DNA from 3 places in the Weissella paramesenteroides genome. Region 2 is predicted to be linked to each of the others. Evidence: predicted binding sites of a transcription regulator. Region 2 holds the regulator's gene; each other region holds the start of a gene.

Region 1 (4,501 bases), 700 kb from region 2:
ATACCGTAGACGTGATCAACGTCCCACTTCTCTAAAACTTTTGCTAATGCTTGTCCTGCTATCATCTTTGACATGGCAAATACTTCCTTTCAAATCTGAAAGAGCGGTATAAAATCGTTCTTAGTTTTATTTTCCTAGTTGTGTTCAATTAACGAACAAATTCTAGTTTAACACTTACTTTTTGTAAGTAAAGAGTTTTATTTGAATTTGTTTTGAGAAATTGCAGATTTGAAATAGGAAAATATCGCCAAAAGGCTTGCTAAATATGCGGTTTCAAGGATGTAAAAGATAACACTAAAAAAGCATTGCAGCCCCACCAGCTGCAATGCTTTTTACATTTCTATGAAATGTTTATTAGTCAACGTATGATGTCTTTGTACGGTTCAACCAAGCGTAGGTCATACCGATCAACAAGCCACCACCAACATAGTTTCCAATCAAAGCAAAGAACAAATTATGAATAACACTAACAAGTGTCATGCCAGGAATTGTTCCATGTGATGCGAAAAATGCTAATGAGAATGCTGGGAAGTTAGCGATAACGTGTTCGTATCCCAAGAATGCGAAGATAAAGATGACGAAAATAATGGCCATAACTTTACCTGCATCATCCTTCATACGTAAGTTGATAAAGAATGCTGTGTTAACGATGACGTTAGCAAAGATTGCTTCAACGAAAATTTGAATTGATGACTTGCTTAATTTGGCAGCGATTCCGGTAAACAAGTAATTACCAGCTGGTAAGTCTTGGAATGGACCGGTTAAGGAAACCATATAAGCAAAAATGATACCACCAATTAGGTTGAACAATAGTGTTGTGCCAAGAATTTTAGCGGCTTTAGAGAACTTTAATTTCTTCCGGTAAACACCAACCGTCATGAAAAGCATATTAGAGGTACCTAGTTCGGCTCCCATAAAGATAATCATAACCAGTGACCAGCTAAACATAAAGGCAAAGGTAAACTTACCAGATCCTGGTAAAAACTTTTCGGCTTGTATGGCAGTACCAAAGGCTGCCGCAGTACCTAACGTTAAGAATAATGTTGCCAACATTGAACGAGCTGCATAACGCGCATAACTATTGTTAAATAATGCAACTTTATTCATTAAGGCATCATCGATTTTTTTAAATAACGGTGATTTCTCAACGGGTGCTTCTTTTGCTGCTACACTGGGAATTTCAGCAGCATAATCTCTATCTTGTGGTATATCCATGTCTTCTCCTAATATATCAGTCAATATTTTTATTTGAGTTTATTTTTTATTACCAAGCGTCTCGTAAAGTAAACTTTCTAACGTCATCGATCGTTTGAGTACCAGCTAATTGCATAACTAGAGCCAACTCATCCTTAAAGAAGTTAAAGACTTGTTCAACACCAGTTGCACCACCAAGTGATAGACCGTAAATAACAGGACGACCAATAGCAACAAGATCAGCACCAGAAGCAAGGGCCTTGAAGACGTGTTGACCACGACGAACACCACTATCAAAGACAACGGGTGCGCGACCATTAACTGCTTCAGCAACAATTTCTAATGATTCAAAGGCTGCGGGTCCACCATCTAATTGGCGACCACCATGGTTTGTTACCCAGATTCCACGCGCCCCAGCATCTAGTGAGCGGTAAACATCTTCAGCAGATTGAACACCCTTAACATAAACAGGGATATCAGTATGACTGGCAATGTATTCAACATCACGAGGTGCTAACTTTTGCTTAGCGGACTTGTAGACAGCATCCATTGTTTGGCCAACACCAGATTGGTAAGCAGCCACAATAGGCATCGCCAATGGGAAAGTAAAGTGATTACGCTTGTCAGCTTCACGGTTACCACCAAGGGTTGCATCAGCAGTTAAAACGATTGCCTTTGAACCGTTGCGTTCAGCAGTTGCAATAATCTGGTCGTTAATACCATTGTCCTTACTCATGTAGAATTGGAACCATTGGTTAGCATCTTGACCACCAGCTTCACGAATATCTTCTAGTGTTGTTGATGCGAATGATGAAGCCGTGAAAATTGAACCAAAGTTTGCAACACCTTTAGCTGAATACTTTTCACCTTCAACGTGAGCTAAACCATGTGCAGCAACCGGTGCCATAATAATTGGTGCTGTTAGATGCATATCTTGGAAATCAACGGATGTATCTGGATTTTCAACATCACGTAAGACACCAGGTACAATTACCTTTTTATCGAATGCTTTGATATTGTTCTTGTACGTGATTAGATCACCAGCGCCACTTTGAATGTACCCATACCCACCTTTTGGGATCACATTTGCAGCAGCTTCTTCTAAATCATTTGTATTAACAAAATCAATTTTTCCTTCACGTTCACTAGCAATGTATTCTGCCATATGTATAAATCTCCTTAAAATTAAATAAACTCTCAATTAGTGTAAGCGTTTACATCGAACCTACAAGGAGTACCTTACACTATTTAATTCCTGAATACAAGATTTAATATTAAAATTAATATCGTTTATCATGCAAAATCATTGTTTATTTAATCACATATGGGACATTTCATGGAAACTAGAAAATGTATTTAATAATGTTTATATATACAAAATTTGGTCAAAAAATTTGCGATTCGTATGGACTATTTATGATAAGGCGTATGTGCATTAATCATAAAACTACGGTAAATTTGTTCAGTTAATACTAGACGCATTAATTGATGTGGTAATGTGAAACGACCAAAACTTATTTGTGTGTTGGCACGTTTTAGAACTTCTGGTGCTAACCCTAATGATCCACCAATCACAAAAGTTAAATCAGATTTACCTGTGGTTGTTAAATGATCGATTTCAGCAGCAAGTTCTTCACTAGAGCGCTCTGTTCCTTTAATTGCTAATGCAAAAACGTACTCCTTATCTTTAATTTTATTAAGGATACGGTTACCTTCTTTTGCCATCACTTGATCCATTTGGGCCTGTGATAATTGTTCGGGTGCTTTTTCGTCAGGAACTTCAATAATTTCTACTTTTGCGAATTTATGCAAACGTTTTGCGTATTCTGCAATACCATCTTTCAGGTATTTTTCCTTTAATTTGCCAACACCGATAATTTTTATGTTCATTGTTTGTGTGCCTTTCTTAAATAGTTCGTTAATTTTATAAACTGTTTTATAAGATGTGGATAAGTACTAAAAAAAATCGTAAAAAATACGTTATCCACAAGTTAACCACAACCTAAAAAATGCCTGCGAGCATTATTATACCAGAGTGTACAGCGATCTTTGTGAATATTTTTAGACATTTATCCACTGTTGTGAATAATGGTTGTGGATAACTTGTGAAAAGTGATGATAACGGCATTTGTAAACGCTAAATTAGTGAAATTATACTCATAATAAATAAGCATGAAAAAAGTTATACACAATATAAAAAGTTGCTTTTAAATCATTTTACAAAATATATGAAGCTAAAACCAAGATAACATTCGATATTTTTGCTTTTTATAGGAATAATTAAGCTTTATAATTCTGATAAAACGGTTTAAAAACGTATAATTTTGATAAATTGAACGATGATTAGGTTAAATTTCAATTTTCGTGCAAGGTTTAACCTAATTTAAAGCTAAAAGCCTAATTTAATAACCTTTTGTTCATTACAATTAGTTTTAACAGGTTATCCACATTGACATATGCATTGATTTAATAGGGTTTCTCAACAATAAATTACGAGTTATTCACATGTTTTCCACAGAAAGCGGTGGAATACGTGGACTTTTCCTCAAGTTATCCACAAAAATCTGTGAAAAACTTTTGCCATGCTCCTGTATAATATAAGAAAGTTGGGAGATACTTAATTATGAAAAAAATATTTAGCAAATTAACGCCACCACAGGTATTAACGTTTGGATTTTTGGCGATTATATTTGTTGGGGCTTTTATATTAAGGATGCCTGTTTCGCAGCAAACCGGTGTGCATGTTAATTTTCTTGATGCCCTGTTCACTGCCGTATCAGCCACGGCTATTACGGGGTTAACAGTTGTTAATACAGCAGCAACTTGGTCGACGTTTGGGCAAATTGTCCTGCTGGTTATGATTGAAATTGGTGCATTAGGATTCATGACGTTTGCGGTATTGTTATTTGCAATAACTGGTCAACGTTTGGATTTAAAAGCAAGGTTAATGGCACAACAGGCATTGAATTTGCGGAATTTAGCAGATGTTAAGAGTGTATTGTCGTACGTCTTCTCGCTGTCAGCGATTATTCAAATTGTCGGTGCCGTATTGATGTTGCCTGACTTTATTCCCCGTTTTGGTATTGGTAGAGGAATTTACCTGAGTGTTGCCTCTTCAATTTCAGCATTTGGAAATGCAGGCTTCACCTTCTTTGATAAACCAGTGTCATTTCTTCAGAATGATCCCTATATTTTAATCATTTGGATGTTACTGATTACGGCAGGTTCCTTAGGATTCCTTGTTTGGCGAGATCTATTACTTTTCCACAGGCAGCGCCGAGTTAGTCTACATACTAAAGTCGCGCTA
Region 2 (4,501 bases):
GTTTTTTTAAACTACTAGCTACGGCAACAGGTTTCGCTAATTGACTTGCCATGATAATACCATGAACTCCTGAATTAACTAAAGTCTCAACTGTTTGATCCGCCTGTCCTTGTCTTGCCGTCATAATCGATAACGAGACATTATCAGGAATATTTTCTTGCATGTGTTGCACTAAATCGCCAAAGAATGGGTTACGTAAACTAGGTACAACCACCCCGACTAAAATTCTAGCGTCTTGCTTTAAACTGCGTGCACTGGCGTTTGGAACGTAACCAATTTCATCCCGAGCTGCAAACACTTTGGCTTTTGTTTTTTCAGAAAACCTTGTGCCTTTACCGTTCAATACTTGTGACACGGTTGCAATTGACACACCTGCTAGGCTCGCAACATCTCTAATTGAAACTTTTCCCATATCCGACCTCTTTATCTACTACTTATTTTAGCCCATTGTCACTAAGTTTTTTTATTGTTATCTCCCAATATTGACCCACGTCAAAACCCAGTGATTATCCTTATTAAAACATTTTACCAACTTTTTAAACATTTTAAACCCCAAGCTGCTTGTTTTATCTTTTTAAAAATTTCATTTTACTTTTATTTTCATTGCAGTATAATATAACATTGTTAGATGCACAGGGTAGATTGAGACGCGTTAAGTGCCATGGAAACGGAATGTGGGCCATGGACGAAGGATTACCGCGATGTCTTGATCACATTCACTGTAAGAAGTGAAACCCTCCAAAAAAAGGAGGTGTTTTCAAATGAAAACATTAGAATATGGTTTACCACGTTTACGAACGAAGCAATTGACAATGCTAGGGATTTTAATTGCCTTACAATTAGTCATCAGTCGTTTCTCATTGGGTACCGCCACGGTAAAAGTTGGCTTTACCTTCTTAATTGTCGGAATCATTGCCAAATGGTATGGTCCTGCCTGGGGGATGCTAGTCGCAATCTTTACTGATGTGCTTGGTAGTTTGATTAATGGCTATGGTTATTTCTGGGGATTTACCCTATCTGCTGTCTTGGGTGCTGCAATTTATGGTTTCTCTTTCTATAAGCAACAGACAATATCTTGGTTGCGAGTAATCATTACCGTAAGTATCGTTTTGGTCGTTGTTAATGTGATTCTTAACACACTATGGGTTGCCATGATCGGTAATATTCATAATAGTGGCACAATTATTTCTCTATTGTGGATCCGTATTATTAAACAGCTTATCTTTTTACCTATTCAAAGTATTTTATTATATTTTTTGCTTAACAATCAGACGATTGAACAATTACAACAAAAAATATAAAACAAATGAAAAGCCAGTCATAATATTGACTGGCTTTTCTGGTATACCGGCTGTTAAAGAAATATCTCTGTTACTTAAATCATAAAAAGTGTTATCATCAAAATGACTAATTATAGAAATTAGAAAGTATTTTTTAACCTATCATTAGTAACTTCGATGAATGCGCAACCCGATTTTTCGACAGGCAACCTCAAATGAACTAGCAAACTTATTACGGACATCTGGTGTGGCAAATGTTAATTTCGTTTCTGAACACACATCACCACATCCAATCCAGTAGACACAACTGTCATATACTTGACCAACAAAAATTTCTTGCTGGCCAGCAACCATTGATTCCAATGATGCAATCAGCTGACAGACAGTCTGCTCTGGAATATCTCGTGAGCTTTGTAATAGTTGCCGAATTACAGCACATTGGACTAACTTGTTCTCTTGGCACATTTGTACTTCTTGCATATCTAGCCTCCAAAACTTGTTTCTGACTTGTATCAGTTACTATTTAATTTTCCATAATTATGATAACCTATCATAAATGTTTTAACAAACATATAATTTTGTTTTCCTGAAATAAAACATGACTACCTGTTTCAACATACAATTAACAGCCTTAACTACTACACAACAAACGAGGAATTTTCACATTATGACCGAATCGATTTCTAAAACCCAGTATTTACAAACAATCTTAGAATTAAGCGGCGGCGATGAGTCAACAAAAATTTCAAATAATCAAATTGCTGAGCATTTAAATGTAACCCCTTCATCAGTTTCAAACATGTTAGCAAAACTTCAAGAAGCGGGCGAAGTTGACGTGGTCCCTTATTATGGTGTCACATTAACGAAACCTGGACGTGAAACTGCCTTACGTTTAATCCGATCACATCGTTTGATCGAGACATTTGGTGCCACAAAACTAGGACTGTCAATTTCCGAAGCTCATTCTAATGCTGATCATCTTGATCATGATGCAAATGATCAATTCATCAATGCGCTAGATAAATATTTAGATTTCCCATCACTAAGTCCCCAAGGTCTTGTCATTCCTGATATTGACCACCACTACTCTCCAAAATCATTACGGACATTGCGTGAAGCAACTGATAATGAAACTGTTACTATTAACAGTTTTACTGAGGATTTAGAGTTACTACAATATACTGAAACTTTACATCTAGACCTAAACAGCACTTGGACAATCAAAGAACGCCTGCCATTTGATGGACCATTGGTGTTAGTTTCTGGCGATAGGACAATCCAAGTCACACAACATGCCGCAGATTTTATCTATATCAACGACTAAACTATCCCATTTATATACAAAACACAAAAAAACATTGATGTCATTTCATCAATGTTTTTTTGTATTTATTATTTACTTTTCACCAAAATTATTAATAAAGTACAACAACGTTTGCAACTCATTTGTTAAGTCAACGTTCTGAACGCGAATTGATTTTGGTACATCTAAACGCAATGGCGTGAAATTCAAAATACCTCGAATGCCTGCCGTTGCCAAGCGCTTAGCAACGTCTTGCGCAACATCAGCAGGTACGGTGACAATTGCAACGTCAATTCGTTGATCTGTAATTTGCTTCTCTAAATCATCTAAACTATATACAGGAATTCCTGATTGAATTGTATTAACAATATCAGGATTAACATCAAATGCTGCTGCAATGCGTGCATTTGAACTTTGGTGAAAATTAAAATTCAACAAAGCTTGTCCTAGATTTCCTACTCCGACTAATGCAACAGAAGCTAAAGTATCTTGATTCAAAATTTCACCAAAAAACTTCATCAAAGCTTCCACGTCATACCCATACCCACGTTTTCCTAGTGCTCCAAAATAAGAAAAATCACGTCGAATTGTTGCAGCATCAAACTTTACTGCATCAGATAATTCATTTGATGAAACGCGGACAGTCCCAGAATCTAACAACAACTTCAAATAACGATAGTAAATTGGCAATCGTTTTGCCGTTGCTCTAGGAATATCATGTTCAACCATTTTGTTCGACCTCTTTTTCCAAATTTTAACTATTTCACAATCTAACTCCAACATTGTGAACCTCTTATTAGTTATAATCATACCATATATAGCACATTATGTGAACGAAATAACAATTATTAATTCACAAACCACCATTTTCTGTAAGCGTTTCCGGAATGCTGGATTTTTGATAAAAAAGTGACTGAAACTTCGGTGATAACCTTAAAAAAGAAGAGGCTGGGACAGATGTTGTCTCAGCCTCTTCTTTTTGTGCTAAAAGATATTAATTAAACGCATGTTAGTTTGACAGCATAAACGCGTTCCAAAAGTCTGAAGCCTCAATGTAACGCAATTTACGACATTTCTGTCCTTCGCTTTGCTTCGGCCAAAAATGACGAAAACTACGTTACACACCGGCTTCAAAACGACTTTTGTCTCGCTGTCTTTTTTGGCTAAAAATGTATTAATTATGTTTTGGCTTACCCTTATTTTTACGATGCTTACGCTTTGCGCGCTTTTCTTTATCAAAGCGCTCCTGACGTGAAATAACGTTTGTCACCTCAGACTTCTTACGTTGTGTTGCCTTATTATTAGTCCGTGGCTTGTCTGATGTTGAAGATGAACTAGGCGTTGCCGGCTTGCGTGGTGCTATTTTCTCAGCAACAATCGCTGTTTTTTTACTTGGTAATACATGATTACCAGAAATGGTCTGAATATCAACTGTTACCATTTTTTTTAAATCACGATAATCATGATCGTTTCCAAAGGAAATTACCGTACCTGCCTTACCCATACGCCCAGTACGCCCAGCACGATGTGTGTATGTTTCTCCATCACGTGGTAAATCAAAATTTATAATTGCCGGTAAATCAGGAATATCAAGGCCTCTAGCAGCCACATCTGTTGTGAGTAAAAATTTTGCTTTCCCCTGACGGAAGTTCGTTAATGATTTTGATCTGGTCGTACTAGAATCACCACGTACCAGCGTAGCCATTGCAACATGTTCATGGGCTAAAAAGCTTGCCGTTATTTTTAATTGCTTCGTTGTGTTAAAAAATACGATTGCTTGAAAATGTTTTTGCGTTGCCAATTGGCGCAATCTTTTTTGGCGTTGATCACGTGCTGTTGGCCAAAATTCATGTTTAATTGCTGTCGGAATTTTAACCTGACGTTGATCGATACGCAAAAAATCGCGGTTAAACAAACC
Region 3 (4,501 bases), 290 kb from region 2:
AACTTGTTCACTTAACAACAGCAACAGATAATAATGTGATGGCAATCAAACAAATGAAGTTAAGTGGTGATGCTGATTCAGATGAACTTTCCTTAGCCAAACGTGAACGTGATTTGGTTGCGGATGTTGAAATTGAAACCAATCAAAGTCAACAGATTACACAGGACACAGCAGACTTGGTTGAACGGTTGTCTAATACTTATAATAATATTTTGAATAACTCGTTAAATGATACAATGCGTTTCCTAACCGTTTGGTCACTTATATTGGCTGTGCCGCCAATTATTTCAGGATTTTATGGTATGAATATGCATCTACCACTAGCCGTAGGAACTTGGGCTTGGGTGGGAACTTTGGTGATGACAGCAGTGCTAATTTTTGCGGTAGTATGGTTAGTGTACAAACGAAAATAAAATTTTAATTTTACTGTTGACAATATAAGGCGTTTATCCTATTATTTAGATAAATTAATTAGTTTTTACTGAGAAAAGATGAGTAATTGATTAGCGACTTTTAACAGAGAACCACATGAGCTGAAACGTGGTAAGGAAGCGTCGATGAAGATGGTCTTGGAGTGCAAACAAACAGTGAGTTTATTAAACGTATATTAGCTGTTTGCGGGTCCGCCCGTTATTGCGGGAGGATATAGCTAGTAGCAGTGTATCTGGATGAGGATATTATGTTAATCGCATAATATTGAATATGGGTGGTACCACGTGAACAATTAACATCACGTCCCTAGAAAACAAAGCAATTCTTGTTTTCTAGGGACTTTTTTAATGCATTAACAAATTAATCAAAACTCAGTTTATTTGTATTTAGCAGAAAGAGGGATTTTAATTATGGCTATACTAACAGCAACGAAATTACATTATGATATTGTCGGCAGTTTTTTACGTCCTAACGCAATCAAGCAAGCGCGTGCCGACTTTGCGGCAAAAAAGATTGATCAAGAACAGTTAACAGCAGTTGAAGATGAAGCTATCCGTGACTTAGTTGCCAAGGAAATTGATGCAGGTTTGAAGATTGTGACTGATGGTGAATTTAGACGTAGTTATTGGCATTTAGACACTTTTTGGGGTTTTTCTGGAATTGCTCATACCTATGCTGATCATGGCTACTTATTCCATGATGAAGAAACCAGGAATGATTCTGCTCAGGTTGTTGGCAAAATCGCCTTTGATCCAGAGCACAATGATTTAAAAGCTTTTAAGTTTTTAAATGAGCTAGTTCAAGACCAGCCAGGTATTATTGCTCGTCAGAGTATTCCATCACCAGCGCAATTTTATGCTGAGTTAGTACGTGGCGTTGAGAATGAAGAGGCATTGCATAAGTATTATCCTGACCATGCTGAGTTGGTTCATGATATCGGTCAAGCCTATCATGACTTGATTTTGGCATTGTATGATGCCGGATGTCGTGATGTGAAGCTCGATGATTGTACTTGGGGGATGGTTGTTGATAGTGATTTTTGGCAAGAAATGACTAATGGTGAATTTGATCGTGACGCATTACAGAATATTTACTTAGAGTTGAACAATGCAGCAATTGAAGATTTGCCAGAAGATTTGCGTATTAGCACCCATATTTGTCGTGGTAATTATCATTCAACATGGGCAGCTAAGGGTGGTTATGCACCAGTTGCCAGTCATTTATTTGCGCAAGAAAAAGTTGATGCGTTCTATCTAGAATTTGATGATGAACGTTCAGGTGATTTTGCACCACTAGCAGAAGTACCAGCGGGTACACAGGTAGTCTTGGGACTTGTCACAAGTAAACGACCAGAGCTTGAGCAAAAGGAAACGTTGATTAAGCGAATTAATGAAGCAACGCAGTATGTACCGCTAGAGAATTTGTCATTAAGTACACAGTGTGGCTTTGCTTCAACTGAAGAAGGTAATCAGTTGACAGAACAACAACAATGGGACAAAATCCGTTTGGTTGTTGATACAGCACAAGAAGTCTGGGGTGATTAATTTACGAGCTTATAATTAATACATTTTTAGCACAAAAAAGGCCGAGACATTTTGTCTCGGCTTTCTGCTATTATAGATAGAAATAGATTAGTTAATTAGTGTGTGAAATCAATAACCATACGACCAACAATTTGATTGTTCTTCATTTCATCAATGATGTCATTAATTTCAGATAGCTTACGGGTGTGGACAATTGGCTTCACACGATGTTCAGCACCAAATTGGAATGTTTCTGCTAAATCTTGACGAGTACCAACTAGTGACCCAGCAACTTTAATACCATCTAGCACTGTCTTTGAAATGTTCAATCCCATATCTCCCTTAGGTAAGGCGATAGCGACTAACGTACCATCAGGACGCAATGCATTAACGGCTGTTGTAAATGAATCTGGACTAACCGCTGTGATGATGGCACTGTGAACGCCACCAACTTTATCTTGCAACAGTTGTGAGGCATCTTCGTTACGAGAATTAATCGTTAAATCAGCACCTAATTCCTTAGTAGCGGCTAGTTTTGCATCATCAATATCTACCGCAGCAACATGCGCACCAAAAACATTATGGGCATACTGTACCGCTAAATTACCTAAACCACCGGTACCAACGACTTCAACCCATTGGCCGGGTTTTAGATCACCAGTCTTAAGACCTTTATAGACAGTTACACCAGCACAAGTCAATGAAGTTGCTTCGATTGGATCGAGACCTTCAGGAACCTTAACTGCATAGTCTGCTGGGACGATGCATTCTTCAGCCATGGCACCATCAACATTAAACCCTGAATTTTCTACATTTCGACAAAGGGTTTCACGGCCAGTTGTACAATACTCACAATGACCACATCCTTTGTAGAACCAAGCAATTGATACCCGATCACCAATTTTTAGGCTCGTTACACCGTCAGCAATCTTGGTCACTTTTCCAACACCTTCGTGACCAATAATGCGACCTGGTACTTTACCAAAATCACCAGCAGCGACATGTAAATCTGTGTGACATAAACCACAATATTCCATTTTTACAAGTGCTTCACCATATTTCAAATCCCGTAGTTGGACATCTTTAATATCAACATATCCATCACAATTATCTCTGACAACGGCTGCTTTCATAGTAGTTTCCCCCAAATTATTTATTGATATTTAAACACTTAAAGCATATCAAAAAAGGTAAAAAAGGTAAAGTGAAAATAATCACAAATAAACGCGAAAATACTACTTATTTTATTTAACAATGTGTTAAACAAATTCATCATTTCTGTATAGTGTAATTTTAATTAAATATGTGTATTCTAGGGGTAAGGAGTACGGATTAAGTAGTATTTCTTAGAGATTTTGATTTGAAAAACCATGGTTTATTGCATTGAAGAGGGGGAATAATTTATGAATTACAGTAGTGGTAATTTTGAAGCATTTGCACACCCAAGAAAGCCAGCCGGTGTTGATCAAAAATCGGCTTACATTGTCGGTGGTGGTCTAGCAGGTTTAGCCGCAGCAGTATTCTTGGTTCGTGATGGCCAGATGCCAGGTAAGCAAGTTCATATTTTAGAAGAATTGTCTGTACCTGGTGGTTCGTTAGATGGTACTGAGCGACCAAATATTGGATTGGTCACACGTGGTGGCCGCGAAATGGAAAATCATTTTGAAACGATGTGGGATATGTATCGTTCAATTCCATCGTTAGAGATTCCCGGAGCATCATATTTAGATGAATTTTATTGGTTAGATAAAGATGATCCAAATTCTTCAAACACCCGTTTAATTTATAAACGAGGACAACGTGTGCCAACTGACGGTCAGTATACCTTAGATGAAAAGTCAGTTGAACTCATCAAGTTAATCATGACACCAGAATCAAAACTTGGGCGCACGACAATTGAAGAATTTTTCTCACCTGAATTTTTTGAGAGTAATTTCTGGATGTATTGGGCAACGATGTTCGCTTTCGAAAAATGGCATTCAGCTATTGAAATGCGCCGTTACACGATGCGTTTTATTCATCATATCGATGGGCTACCTGATTTTAAAGCATTGAAATTTAACCGATACAATCAATATGATTCAATGGTTTTACCAATCATTAAGTATCTTGAAGGGTTTGGAGTTGATTTTCAGTATAATACGACAGTCGACAATATTGATGTTGATATTAATGATGATGATCATACGAAAACGGCACGTAAGTTATTCATGCATGTGGATGGTGAACAAAAGGAGCAGCAATTAACACCGAATGATTTAATATTTGTGACAAATGGGTCGATTACTGAGAGTTCCACATATGGTTCTCATTATGAAGCAGCACCAGTTACCAATGAATTAGGTGGCAGTTGGACACTTTGGAATAATCTTGCCGAACAATCAGAAGAATTTGGTCATCCAGCAGTATTTTATGACAATTTACCAGAAAAAAGCTGGCATGTGGCAGCAACACTCACGATTAAGAATAGTGAGCTGGAACCTTACATTGAGCGTTTAACGAATCGTGATTTACATGATCATAAAGTCAATACGGGTGGTATTGTA

What was found. Region 2 encodes Rex, which represses fermentation and respiration genes when NADH is low (regulators of the CRP and FNR family bind a similar motif). Its sites were predicted from a motif close to TTGTGAANTANTTCACAA; they were not measured.
Region 1: the regulator Rex is predicted to act here: its motif matches at 2,501-2,518, upstream of QRX23_RS09655 (alpha-hydroxy-acid oxidizing protein).
Region 3: the regulator Rex is predicted to act here: its motif matches at 3,158-3,175, upstream of adhP (alcohol dehydrogenase AdhP).

Annotation. Positions count from the first base shown of each region.
Region 1 is NZ_CP130559.1:1,922,108-1,926,608, reverse strand. It holds gene QRX23_RS09665 (thiamine pyrophosphate-dependent enzyme) at 1-74, opposite strand, end outside; gene QRX23_RS09660 (formate/nitrite transporter family protein) at 355-1,215, opposite strand; gene QRX23_RS09655 (alpha-hydroxy-acid oxidizing protein) at 1,265-2,359, opposite strand; gene rlmH (23S rRNA (pseudouridine(1915)-N(3))-methyltransferase RlmH) at 2,605-3,084, opposite strand; gene QRX23_RS09645 (TrkH family potassium uptake protein) at 3,818-4,501, shown strand, end outside.
Region 2 is NZ_CP130559.1:652,233-656,733, reverse strand. It holds gene rbsR (ribose utilization transcriptional repressor RbsR) at 1-412, opposite strand, end outside; THF riboswitch at 632-724, shown strand; gene QRX23_RS03275 (folate family ECF transporter S component) at 762-1,301, shown strand; gene QRX23_RS03270 (hypothetical protein) at 1,446-1,760, opposite strand; gene QRX23_RS03265 (metal-dependent transcriptional regulator) at 1,948-2,604, shown strand; gene QRX23_RS03260 (redox-sensing transcriptional repressor Rex) at 2,677-3,312, opposite strand; gene QRX23_RS03255 (DEAD/DEAH box helicase) at 3,758-4,501, opposite strand, start outside.
Region 3 is NZ_CP130559.1:360,373-364,873, forward strand. It holds gene QRX23_RS01655 (magnesium transporter CorA family protein) at 1-413, shown strand, start outside; gene QRX23_RS01660 (5-methyltetrahydropteroyltriglutamate--homocysteine S-methyltransferase) at 843-1,976, shown strand; gene adhP (alcohol dehydrogenase AdhP) at 2,072-3,088, opposite strand; gene QRX23_RS01670 (oleate hydratase) at 3,359-4,501, shown strand, end outside.